Regions from separate parts of the Planococcus notacanthi genome, predicted to be linked through region 3. Evidence: riboswitches for the same ligand, from Rfam matches in the RefSeq annotation. Region 3 holds a riboswitch; each other region holds the start of a gene.

Region 1 (4,217 bases), on a different contig from region 3:
TTGCCAAACCGGGTAGAGGAGAGAAAGGCAAATCAATCAGTATGGAATGCGGGATGGGGGTGTATTGGTGGAACACGATATGCAACAAGGAATGGACAGTCTGGAAGCCATGGTCATTGTAGTGCTGTTTTTGGCATTTTTATTTTACCCATTAGCCGCTGCTTTAACGAGCCTGAAATTCAGGCCATGGCCGCTGTACCGCTGTTTTTTATGGGGCTTCGGTATTTTTTCTATTGCTCTGGTCATTACAGGTCCGCTGGCGGAATTTGCACAGGGAAATTTCGTTGGCCATATGTGGACCCATCTATTGCTTGGCATGCTGGCACCGCTCTTGTTGGTTCTTGCGATGCCGATGAAGCTGCTCTTGAGGTCGTTGCCCGTTCCATTAGCGAGAAAAGTATCCTGGCTACTGAAAAGCAAGCCATTTCAGCTGTTGAGCAATCCCATTACTGCGCTGATTCTAAATATTGGTGGGTTGTATGTATTATACCTGACCAGTTTGTTTGAATGGATGCACCAATCCTCAATTGTTTACCTGATCGTCCATCTACACGTATTTTTGGCGGGCTACCTGTTTACGGCATCCATCATTTACATCGATATTACAGCTCACCGACTCAGTTTTCTTTTCCGTTCAATTATCCTCATCGTCTCATTGGCCGCACACAAAATTTTGGCTAAAAGAATCTATGCAGATCCGCCGGCTGGTGTACCGGGAGATCAAGGGGAGGTAGGAGGGCAGGTGATGTACTATGGGGGCGATTTCGTCGAGTTGGTCCTCATCATCATTCTTTGCTACCAATGGTATAAAGCGACGGCACCTCGGAAAAGTGAGTCGGTGGAAGAAGGATAGCGGTAACGTTTCCCATGCTAATTAGGGCTTCACGGGTGCTTCGGCTTTTCCTTTGTCCAGCTCCGGCAGCCAGCTCCTCGGGTCATAAGCCACTCTGGCTGTGCGGCAAAGAGCGCCGCTTCGCCAGTGCGTCTTATGCCTGTCAGAGCTAAACGGCTGCCTTCGCTTTTCTTTTTTCCCCGGCAAAAGCTCTTGTTTTGGGTTAAACTAGAGGTAAGCGTTTGGATTCGAATAATCTGCACCATTACATAAGATCGAATGAATTTGAGCATCACCATTATTAGGAGGCAATTCATGAATAGTTATATTGTTATGCAAGGAGATACGTATCAGGAAGAATGTGCGGCGGGTATTCTTTGGACGCCGCAAGTCGACAAATCAGGCATGGTGCCCCATTCTTGGAACCGCATGCAGGAATTGAAAAAAGGCGATCTCGTCTTTCATTACGTCAAAGGATTTTTAGTGGCGATCAGCCGGGTACGGGAAGATTTCCATAAAGGCACAAAACCGAAGCAGGCAGATGAGCAGGGAGGCAGCGAACCTGCATTTATCGCACGCACAGCTTATCGCGAATTGGATGTTCCGTTATCGATCAAGGGGTCTTTTCAGGAAATCGAGCCGTTGCTGCCAACTAAATACTCGGCTTTTCAGGAAGATGCCAACGGCAATTCAGGCTATCTCTATCCCTGCAACGAAGAGCTGGCGATGAAATTTCTGGAATTGATCAGTTCTTTGAATGTTTTTACGTTGGAAATGGAGCAGTTGGAATTATCGATGGAAGTGATTAAAAAGACCGCGCATAATCCATTGCTTAGCCTGATCGCAGAAGCTGAACTGGAAATCAAAACGAAAATGCGCAGAGGCAAAGAGCAGTTCCGGGAAAGCCTGTTGCCGCTTTGGAACGGGGAATGTCCGATTTGCGGCATCGCCATTGAAGAGGTGCTGACAGCGACCCATGCGAAACCGTGGAAAGACAGTTCAGATTCAGAGCGTTTGGATCCGTTCAACGGCATTTTGCTTTGCGCCAACCATGCATCGCTTTATTCTGCAGGCTATATCGCATTCACCGGAGGCGGCCGCCTCCACATTTCAAGCCGTATTCCGGAGGAAGACTATCCAGTCTACAGATTGCGGAAAAACTTGAAGGTTCCCGTGTCAGCCGAGCATGCGCCTTATTTAAGATGGCATAAACGAATTGTTTTTGCAGAGCCAAGAAAAGTGAAATTGATGACAAACCAGGAATAATTGAATTTTGTTATGTCTTTGGTTGTCTGAACTGTGCTACACTGAAAACAAGTGAATAATCATGCAGAAAAAAGGTGCTGATTCGTCAGCATAACAGGGAACCCGGTTAGATTCCGGGGCTGTTTCCGCAACTGTAAGTGCGTATGAAATAAGAAAATGCCACTGTTCAAACGACCTATGTCAATTGAACGGGAAGGTTCTTAGAGTAAAACGATGCACAAGCCAGGAGACCTACCTTTTTTTGAACGTATTTTTACTCTTCGGAAGATAAGGGAATCATACGGCAACCTTTCTATTTTTGACTGCTGGAGTATGTCTCTGAATAGCTATGGCGCCGCCCTCTTTTTGAGGGCGGCTTTTTGTTGTTTTCGGGAGCGTTCAATGCTGTGATTTTCACCCATATGAAAAAAGAGGTGAAAAGATGAAGAAAGACATGCGTTACTTGTGTTATCCGTTTATGCGCGAATCAGCTGCGACCGTCGACTTTGAAATCAGAACGGATTCACTGACGACACGTATTGGCGAAGCGTTGTCGCTGGTAAAAGAAGTGGAGGCTGTTCAACGGGATCTGCAGATTCTCCAGCCAAAGGTTTATCATCTGAATGGTTCAGTCCGAGGGAAGCTAGCAGTTAATGAAGAAGATTTGAATGAGTTAAGTGGCATGTATGATTATTATGTAAACTTTGTTGGTGAGAAAATCGGTAATTTTGTCTTGCCGCAAGGGACTCAAGCAGCTTGTGTGTTGCATGTATGCCGGAGCGAAGCGAAAAAATCTGTCCGTGCTTTGCATAAGGTCAGCCTGGAACGGGATGTACCGGAAATCCTCTTTGATTATGCAAATCTATTGGCGAACCTGCTGTTTACGATGGCTGTCTATGTCAATCAGCAGCAGGGAGTAGAAGAAATTCCGTTTATCAGCAAATCCTATCCAACTAGACCCAAAAAGAAAGAAGTGGCCAACAATTAATGAAAATTACTTATTTTAAATACCTATCCATTGGAGCATTAGCATTCACACTCACCGCATGCCAATCGGAAACATCCGACACAGAAACAGCAAGCGAATCTGAAAAGCAAACAAGTTATACGGTAACAGATGATTTGGATAACGAATTGAAATTTGAGGAAGTGCCTGCCACTGTCGTGTCATTAATACCGAGCAACACCGAAATCCTCTATGAAATCGGAGCAGGAGAAAAAATTATTGGCGCTACGGATTATGATAATTATCCAGCTGAAGCAGCTGAAGTTGAACGTGTGTCCGATTCTGTGGTTTTTAATGCAGAGCGCATCATTGAATTGGATCCAGATGTTGTCATCGGCTATTCAACAGGTGGGCCTACGGGCTACGAAGAATTAGAAGCTGCAGGCATCCAAGTTTTTGTTATCGAATCGGCTGAATCCTTTGAAGATGTCTACGGGGACATCGAACAGATTTCTACGGTCATGGGCCTTGAAGATAAAGGAGAAGAAGTAATAGGCTCTATCCAGCAGCAAATTGAGGAAGTCCAAGAAAAAGTATCCGACGTAGAAGAGAAAAGGCAACTGTATGTTGAAATCAGCCCATCTCCTGAAATCTACACCACCGGCCAAAAAACGTTCCAGCAGGAAATATTAGATCATGCCAATGTTGAAAACCTGTTCGGCGATCTAGAAGGATGGCCACAGATTTCTGAAGAGGAAGTCATTCAACGGAATCCGAAAATCATTGCAACAACAGTTTCTTATACGGAAGATCCCATAGAAGAGATTAAAGCACGTGAAGGTTGGAACAGCATTGACGCCGTTGAGAACGATCAGGTCTTTTTCGTGGATTCTGATATTACTTCACGTCCGGGGCCAAGAATCGGTGAAGCGGTTGAACTGGTAGCCAAAACCGTTTATCCGGAAGCATTTAAATAGAACAAAACGATCCCCGCTCCTATTTTGCTGAGCGGGGATCGTTTTGTTTTTATCGCTTAAACTAATGCAACTGCTTTTCGAGTGCCTCTTGATTGATGCCGAATTCTTCTTTCAACACTTTCTTTTTTTCATCGGCCGACAGTTCCGTTTTATCTTTCTTGCCGTTTTCAGAGCGTGTCAGTTGGCTGCCGGATAATGTGATCCGGCCATCCGGCGT
Region 2 (4,217 bases), 100 kb from region 3:
GGCAGTCGCCAAAAAATCAGCTTTCTGCAGAAGAAATAACGACACTAGCTCGCCTGCAAATACCAGTGTCAGCATATACTGGACTTTTACTTTTTCCAGCAGAATTCCAGTGATGAAAGTGACTGGCAAGCCGATCAATGCCGTTAAACTTAAAATGCCGGCTGCAGTTTCAAGAGACAGGGACTTTTCAGCGAAAATGGAGACCAGGTGGAAGGTCAAACCGGTATTGACGATGCCCGGGATGGCTGCACATAGCAGCAACAGCCAGAAAGCACGGGTTTTTGAAGCTTCTTTCACTGACCAACTGACTTCTTTTATGAGTTTCTTTTCAGGCTCCGCCTTAAGCGCAGCGCCGTTATCCGGCAGCAAGCCCATTTCTTCAGGAGAGTTTTGAATGAGGAAAAGAGCAAGCGGCGTAAAGCAAACAATGATGATGATTCCTAAAATCAGCCATGAACTGCGCCAGCCGAATGACTCGATCAGCCAAACGTTCAGCAGGGGAAAAGCGGCAGAACTGACTAAGCCGCCGATTGCGGCAATGCTGATGGCGCGGCCCCGTTTTTTGACAAACCATTGCGGAATGAGTGAGCTTGATATAAGTGCCATAGAGCCTTGGCCCAACAAGCGAATAAAAAAGAAGCCGATAAACAGCATGACGAGACTTGTTACGAAGCTGTTGAAAAAGCAGGCGACGGCAAGGGCGACGGATACGGCAACGGCCATTTTACGTGAGCCGTTTCGGTCAATCAGGCGCCCGACGAAAAACAACAGGAATCCTGCCGTCAATGTCGCAGCCGAGTAGATACCGGAAACCGTGGAACGGCTCCAGCCAAAATCTTCTATATAATAATCGATAAAAATTGAATTCGAATAAGTTTGTCCGGGACCAGAGAAAAATTGAGACAAGGCCGCGATCGCGATAATGACCCAGCCGTAGTGAAAAGCGTTTCCTGTTACTTGTTTCATCGTGCATCTCCAATAACTCTAACCTTAAGGTAGCGTATTTCCAAAAACGGCATCTAAAAATATGTTGAAATCACAGCTTATTATCATAACATAATATTTTTCCTTTACAAGATTTGAAATAGAACTGTAAAGAAAAGAATCATTCAGAAATCTTGAGGCTTTTGCCGCGACTGAAAGTTTTTCTGAAAAAGTGTAGAATAGAGGAACTGGCAGTTTCTTAGTCAAAAGGAGTGAAAGAAAATGCTAAATGCAGTACCTGAAAGACCCTTGGGCATTAAAGAAAAAGAAGAAATTTACCAACAAATCACGGAGTATTCCGATGAAACAACCATTATTCATTCGAATCAGAAAGTCTTATATATAAATCAGCCCGGATCGGAATTCTTCAAAGCCGATAAGGATACGCTTATCGGTGCAAACATCGTGGATGTGTTTACGGATGATTACAAAGAATTCATTGCGAAACGCATCCGTACAGGCATGGAGGATCGCACCATTGGAGAATTGGTTGAGACTACTGTTAAGCGTTTTGACGGAACTCAAGCCGATGTCGAACTGTATTGCTACCCGGTCCAATATGGAGAAACGGTCGCAATCCAGTCCACTATCCGCGACATTACGACGCAGAAGAAAACTGAACGAGATCTAATGCAATTAAAAAATGAGATATCAACTCCCATCGTGCCGATTATTGGTGGCTTGGCAGTTTTGCCGCTCGTAGGTTCAGTAGATGGGGATCGCAGCCATCTGCTTCTTGATATCATTCCGCAAAAAATTCAAGGAGAAAATCTGCATTGCCTTATTATTGACGTGTCCGGCATCTACAATATTGATAATGTCGTGGCAGAATTTCTTTATAGAATCGACCACATTATGCGCTTGCTCGGAATCAAACTGATTTTCACGGGAATCCGTCCCGAACTCGCATTAAAAGCGATTGAAGCGCGTGTGGACTTTAGCCAATTGACGACGATGGGCACGGTGAAACAAGCCTTGAAGCGTTATTTGGCGACTGACTGAAACTTTGACTTAACGGCAGGAATGAAGAAGTTCTTGTCAAAGGCAATAAAGTGATTTATAGTGTATGAATACAATATTTAGTGATTGATTAAAATTATTCACTATATATAGTAGAACCAATAACGAAGGTGCCTGAAAAGGCTTAATAGGGAATCCGGTGAAATTCCGGAGCTGTTCCCGCAACTGTAAGTGCAGACGAACTATCGCAATCCACTGTCCAACGGACGGGAAGGAGATAGCAGAGGATGACGCACAAGCCAGGAGACCTGCCTTCGTTATGAGTTTATGATCTTCTCCGGGAGCTGAGAGGGATAACGAAGGTATTATGCATGGGATAGCTGTATTCTGCTTCCCATCCGATATTCTGCGTATCTAAACCCCATCCTCCCTGAGAGGATGGGGTTTTTTCTTGTATATCAGAGATGGAGGAATGGATACTCATGACAAAACCATTAGCAGCAGGGGTGGCCAGAACCATTCAGACACGATTGGTCCTACCCCCGGACACCAACCACATGGGGACCATATTCGGCGGCACCGTATTGGCGTACATAGATGAAATCGCCGCCATTACAGCCATGAGGCATAGCGGAAAAGCAGTTGTGACCGCTTCGATCGATACGGTGAATTTCCTATCTTCGGCAAAAGTTGGGGATATCCTTATTTTGGAGGGAGTGGTGATCTCAACAGGCAGAACATCTATGGAAGTGTATGTTAAAGCTGAATGCCAACAAATCGAAACAGGCACAAGGAGTTTGACGACTACAGCCATTCTGACAATGGTGGCAGTCGACAGCGATGGCAAGCCGACACCGGTGAGCGGTGTAGTTCCGGAAACGGCTGCCGAAGAAAAACTATTTAAAAGCGCCCAAGATCGCAAAGAGCGCCGCATGAAAGTGAACGAATACGCAAAGGAGTTGTGTTGATATGAACATGAAAATCGAAGAAACAGAAATAAAGACAGTGGAAAGAGCGCTGCAGCGGGCAACAGATGTATATGGACTAGATACGCGAGAACTATTGGAGCGGACAGCGAACTTAGCTGAGCAGGCAAAAGGAGAGCAGTCCTTGTTGTATGCACTGAACCGTATCACGATGGACGAGCCTGATTGGACGTACACCGCAGCAGAATTGTATGCTGGCGACTTATACAAAAAAGCTGGAGACAGCCGCAACTTTTCCGCTTCCCAGAAATATGGCGACTTCTATCGCCTTATTGAAAAGCTGACAGGGATCGGCATTTATTCAGGAGAGCTTCTTGCGGCTTATTCGAAAGAGGAAATCATCTTATTGGGTGAGGAAATCGAACCTGAACGGGATCTCTTGTTCAACTACATCGGCTTGTTCCTGTTGGCTGACCGCTACTTAGCGAAAGACTATGAAGGAAGATTATTTGAGCTTCCGCAGGAGCGTTTTCTTGTCATTGCGATGACGTTGATGCAAAACGAACCAAAAGAGCATCGCCTCGAGTTGGTGAAAGAAGCTTACTGGGCAATGAGCCAGCTGTATATGACAGTAGCCACGCCGACTTTATCGAATGCCGGTAAAAGTTTCGGACAATTGTCCTCCTGTTTTATTGATACTGTCGATGATTCACTGGACGGCATCTATCTGAACAACTGGGATATCGCACGCCTCAGCAAAGATGGCGGCGGCATCGGGATCTATTACGGAAAAGTTCGTGCTTTAGGATCGGACATCAAAAAATTCAAAGGCAATTCATCAGGTGTGGTGCCGTGGATCCGTCTGGTCAACGATACAGCGGTCAGTGTCGATCAGCTCGGCCAGCGCCAAGGCGCAGTGGCGATTTATTTGGATGTCTTCCACAAAGACATCATGAACGGATTCCTGGACTTGAAAACCAATAACGGCGACGAGCGCCGCAAAGCGCACGACATTTTCACCGGCGTGTCGATTCCGGACCTGTTTATGGAGCGGCTGCAGGAAAAAGACGAAAACGGCCGCAGCATCGGCGAATGGCATACGTTCTGTCCGCATCAGATTAAGCAAGTGATGGGCTGGACAGATGAAAACGGCAATGCGCTTGGACTTGAAGATTTTTACGACGAAGCCGATGAAAAATACTTCAGCGACAAATACCAGGAAGCTGTGGACCATCCGCTATTGCCGCGTAAAACTTACCGTGCAATGGAGATCATGGCGCGCATCATGGTTTCCCAGTTGGAAACCGGCACACCGTATATGTTCTACCGGGACGAAGTGAACCGCCA
Region 3 (4,217 bases):
CCCTTTCGGAGATGAAATGGCAGAATCATTCACAGAACTGGCGAAAAGCATCAACCAGGAAAAGGGCTTCCTGTGGAAGATTTGGACTGAAAACCCGGAAACAAAAGAAGCTGGCGGCATTTATCTTTTCCAAACAAAAGAAACCGCTGAAAAATACGTAGATATGCACACCAACCGCTTAGCAGGGTTTGGCATTTCACCGGTCCATGCCAAGATTTTCGAAGTCAATTCTGCACTGACGGAAATCAATAAAGGCTTGGTCAACCAGTAAAAAATACAGGTATAAATTAAAAAAGAACAGGAGACGCGATTGGATACGCGTTGCCTGTTCTTTTTCATTTATGCGTTTAGTTTCCCACTCCATTTATCCTCAAAGACCAGGTTTTCTAACGAACGCCTTTTTTCCCATCCCGCTGCTTCCAAAATCGGTTTGTCGGGATAATCTTGCGTATAGCCAAGCGACAGAAGGGCGATCGGATCGACATGCGGCGGAATGTCCAGGATGTCCCGGACGTCGTTTTTCTTATAGAAGCTTACCCAGCCCATCGCTAAGCCTTCTGCACAGGCAGCCAACCACATATTTTGGATGGCACAGGCCGTGGATAAGGCGTCTGTTTCAGGAATGGAATTGCGCCCCAGGACATGAGAGCCGCCTCTTGTCGGATCACAAGTTACACAAATCGTTACGGGCGCCTGCTTTATGCCTTCTACTTTCAATCCGAGAAACTTGTTTTCTTTCTCCCCTTCGTAATGAATGGCCAGTGCCCGCCGCTCCTTATCTGCGGCCCAGGCCAGCTTTTCTTTTGTTTCAGATGAAGATACGATAATGAAATTCCAGGGTTGCATGAATCCTACGGACGGCGCATGGTGTGCAGCCTCCAGAATAGTGGTGATCAGTTCTTCCGGGACAGGCGTCGGCAAAAAGCTGCGAATATCTCTTCTAGTGTAAATTGCTTTATATACACCTCTTTTTTCTTCTTCAGTAAACATCTTTTTCTCCTCTCTTCATCAAATCTTAAGGCCAACTTCCGAAAACGTGGCCATTTCTTTCATTATCCGGCAGGCCGCATCTACAAGTGGGAATGCTAAAGCGGCGCCCGACCCTTCACCTAAACACATCTCCATATGCAGCACCGGCTGGATGCCCAGCAATTCACTTGCTTTTTTCCCGCCCGGTTCAGCGCTTGCATGCGAAGCAATCAGGTAATGTTTCACTTTCGGTTCGATCGACACCGCTATCAGCGCCGCAATGGTGGAGATGTACCCATCCAGTACAACCGGCACGCGGTTTGCTGCCGCTCCGATCATGACACCTGCCATGCCGCCGATTTCCAGTCCACCGACTTTGGCCAAAACGTCGATGGCATTGTCTTTATCCGGCCGGTTCGTTTCAATCGCTTTCTTAATGACTTGGGCTTTATGCGAGATTCCTCCACTGCCGACTCCTGCACCTTTGCCGGTAATCTCTTCAGATGGAATGTTTCCAAGCACCGATAAAATGGCGGTGCTTGGCGTGGTGTTGCCGATGCCCATTTCGCCGGTCCCCAGCAGATTGGCGCCTTTTTGGATTTCCGCTTCTGCAATGGCAATCCCCGTTTCCAGCGAGCGGATCGCTTCTTCTATCGTCATCGCCGGCCCTGTCGCAATATTGCCTGCGCCTTGCCTGATTTTCCGGCCGATCACCCCTGCATCATTCGGAAAGTCTCCTTTAACGCCGATGTCGACGGTGACCACTTCCGCTCCCGCTGTTTTCGCCAAAACTCCGACTCCGGTGATGCCTTTTGCGATGAACATCGTTTGCGCATATGTCACTTCCTGCGGGTTGGAAGAAATCCCTTCCTCATAAACGCCGTGGTCGGCAGCCATCACGATAATCGCTTTTCGATCAAACTCTGGATACAATTCTCCCGAAATTCCAGCCAATTGCACAGCGAGCTCTTCCAGCTTGCCGAGACTGTGCGGCGGCTTGATCAGGCTGTCCACACGCTCCCGCGCTTTTCCCACCATTTCCTGGTCCAACCCTTGAATACGCTCCATTGTTTGCTGCAATAAATTCATCTTTCTCTTCCCCTTTCTGAATTAAAAAGAAAAAGCCTCCAGTTTATTTGCGTGAACAAATAAACTAAAGACTTTTCCATGATCTATCAGCAGAACGTAAGCAGGCAGGTCTCCTGGCTCCGGATCACCGTTTTACAGGCCTTCCCGGACCAATCTCCAGTGGCAAATCTGTAAAACTCCCCGTTACAGTGGCGGGACCGCTGAAGATTTTCACTTCATTCCCTATTCTCCCCGAAGGGCACCTGTTACGGTTATTCAATTATTCTTTCATTTAGCTTACCGCAAAAGCGCGTTTTTGCAAACACAACCAGAGAAGCAATTTATGACTTCCTCATAATAAGCTGACGCAGTTTCAAATTTTCTCCGAAGTGAAGGATGCCTTTCGGATAGACTTTTGCTGCAAAATAACCGAATGCAAAGGTGGTGATCACCAGCAAGCCGATGGATAGAGCGATTTCCCCAAATGATGCAGCGTCTTTCATGATCAGAATAATCATATTGAATGGTGAGGTAAACGGAAATGTTGCCATGAACTTGGATAGCGTTGATGCAGGGTCATCCATGACAAAAAGGATTCCCGAGAAAGCACTGACCATCAAGAGAATAGAAATTGGCATCGTCGTTCCGTTCAGTTCTTCAGGACGGCTGACCATGGAACCGAACACCGCATATAGAGAAGCATATAATAAATACCCCAATAAAAAGAAGATGAAGAAGTACACGCAATGCTCGGCTGTCAGCGCCGATAGATTCAAGTCAAAATTCCCTAAACTTTGTGCGGGTTCCACAAGCCCTGATTTCAAGTACAACGCAACAGATCCAAAGAAAGCGGCGAACTGCATGAGGCTTGCTAAAGCGATTCCGAATATTTTACCGAAAATCATCGCCAGCGGGTTTACTTTTGTCACCATTACTTCCATGACCCGTGAAGCTTTTTCTGAGGCGACGCCGGTTGCAATCGTTGTGCCATACATCATAACTGCCATCAAAATGAACATCAGCATCAAGTAAATCACAAACACCGATACTTCATTCTCTGAAGTGAATTGTCCTTTTTCCATGGCAACCGGAACGAACAAGGACTGTTGATCCGCTTCCGACATACCGTTGCTATCGGCAATTCTTTGCGTATTCTTCGCCTGAAGATACTGGGACAGAGACGAATTTAAAGCGACGTCATTCGATTTGGAAAAATAGGTCACAGAATAATTGCTGGCATTGTCATCAATTAGGTATAAGCCAGCAATTTTTCCTTCCTGCGCTTCTTTTTTCAAAGATTCTATCTGCTGTTGTGCCCCTTCTTTCCACTCCCAATCGGTCAATTGCTTTTCCAGTTCCGAGACAGTTATATCGGCGGCATTGGATACAACCACCATTTCTTCTTTCGGATCCGCAAAATTCTCCAAGATGCTGGGCAATGAAATGGCGAATATGGAAATCAGAATCAACGCAAACGTTGTCGTAAGGTAGGACTTCGAAGTCACTCTTTCCCGAAAAGATTGTTTAAAGACCAGATAAAAATTTCTCAATCTCAATCCCCTGCCTTTTCAATAAAGATTTGGTTTAATGATGGATCGGCGATGCCGATTTTCCGAATCGGAACCAAGCTTTTTATTTTTTCGATGAGGTATAACCCTTGATCCATGGTTTTTACCTGTAATTGATATTCTTTCCCCTTTTTTATAAACTCAGTTTGCAAGCCCATCAAATATTCTTCCAGGGGCTGGGTAGATTCGATATTTACATACTTAAATCCGTATTGGGTCTTGATATCCGAGATGGATCCTGAAAGCACGACCTCGCCTTGCTTCATCAAATAGACCCGATCGCAAAATGATTCAACGCTCTCCATTCGATGGCTTGAGAAGATTAAGGTTTTTTTCTCTTGAATCAGACTTTCTATCACCTGCTCCAACATTTGGGCATTAACAGGATCAAGTCCGCTGAAAGGTTCATCCAAAATAATCAAATCCGGATCATGCATAAGCGCAGCGATCAATTGAATTTTTTGCTGGTTTCCTTTCGATAAATCTCCTGTGTCTTTTTTGATATACTGGCTTATTTCCAATCGTTCAATCCATTTCATCGCCTCCTGCTTTGCAGCACGCTTGCTCATGCCTTCCAATTGGCCAAAATAAACCAGTTGGTCCATCATGTTC

The links. Region 3 has a riboswitch for cobalamin ahead of cobT (nicotinate-nucleotide--dimethylbenzimidazole phosphoribosyltransferase). Riboswitches for the same ligand answer to the same signal wherever they lie in the genome.
Region 1: it holds a riboswitch for cobalamin, as region 3 does, so the genes downstream of both, QMA01_RS04700 (hypothetical protein) here and cobT (nicotinate-nucleotide--dimethylbenzimidazole phosphoribosyltransferase) in region 3, are expected to answer to the same signal.
Region 2: it holds a riboswitch for cobalamin, as region 3 does, so the genes downstream of both, QMA01_RS08325 (acyl-CoA thioesterase) here and cobT (nicotinate-nucleotide--dimethylbenzimidazole phosphoribosyltransferase) in region 3, are expected to answer to the same signal.

What each region holds. Positions count from the first base shown of each region.
Region 1 covers NZ_JASDCQ010000001.1:967,148-971,364, forward strand. Annotated here, with positions in the region: gene QMA01_RS04690 (cytochrome c oxidase assembly protein) at 68-853, shown strand; gene QMA01_RS04695 (HNH endonuclease) at 1,148-2,098, shown strand; cobalamin riboswitch at 2,153-2,351, shown strand; gene QMA01_RS04700 (hypothetical protein) at 2,520-3,065, shown strand; gene QMA01_RS04705 (ABC transporter substrate-binding protein) at 3,065-4,000, shown strand; gene QMA01_RS04710 (arylamine N-acetyltransferase family protein) at 4,062-4,217, opposite strand, start outside.
Region 2 covers NZ_JASDCQ010000002.1:180,251-184,467, forward strand. Annotated here, with positions in the region: gene QMA01_RS08315 (MFS transporter) at 1-966, opposite strand, end outside; gene QMA01_RS08320 (PAS domain S-box protein) at 1,207-1,986, shown strand; cobalamin riboswitch at 2,096-2,274, shown strand; gene QMA01_RS08325 (acyl-CoA thioesterase) at 2,427-2,912, shown strand; partial or broken gene QMA01_RS08330 (ribonucleotide reductase N-terminal alpha domain-containing protein) at 2,914-4,217, shown strand, end outside.
Region 3 covers NZ_JASDCQ010000002.1:283,928-288,144, reverse strand. Annotated here, with positions in the region: gene QMA01_RS08905 (monooxygenase) at 1-271, shown strand, start outside; gene bluB (5,6-dimethylbenzimidazole synthase) at 340-990, opposite strand; gene cobT (nicotinate-nucleotide--dimethylbenzimidazole phosphoribosyltransferase) at 1,009-2,058, opposite strand; cobalamin riboswitch at 2,145-2,319, opposite strand; gene QMA01_RS08890 (ABC transporter permease) at 2,379-3,587, opposite strand; gene QMA01_RS08885 (ABC transporter ATP-binding protein) at 3,590-4,217, opposite strand, start outside.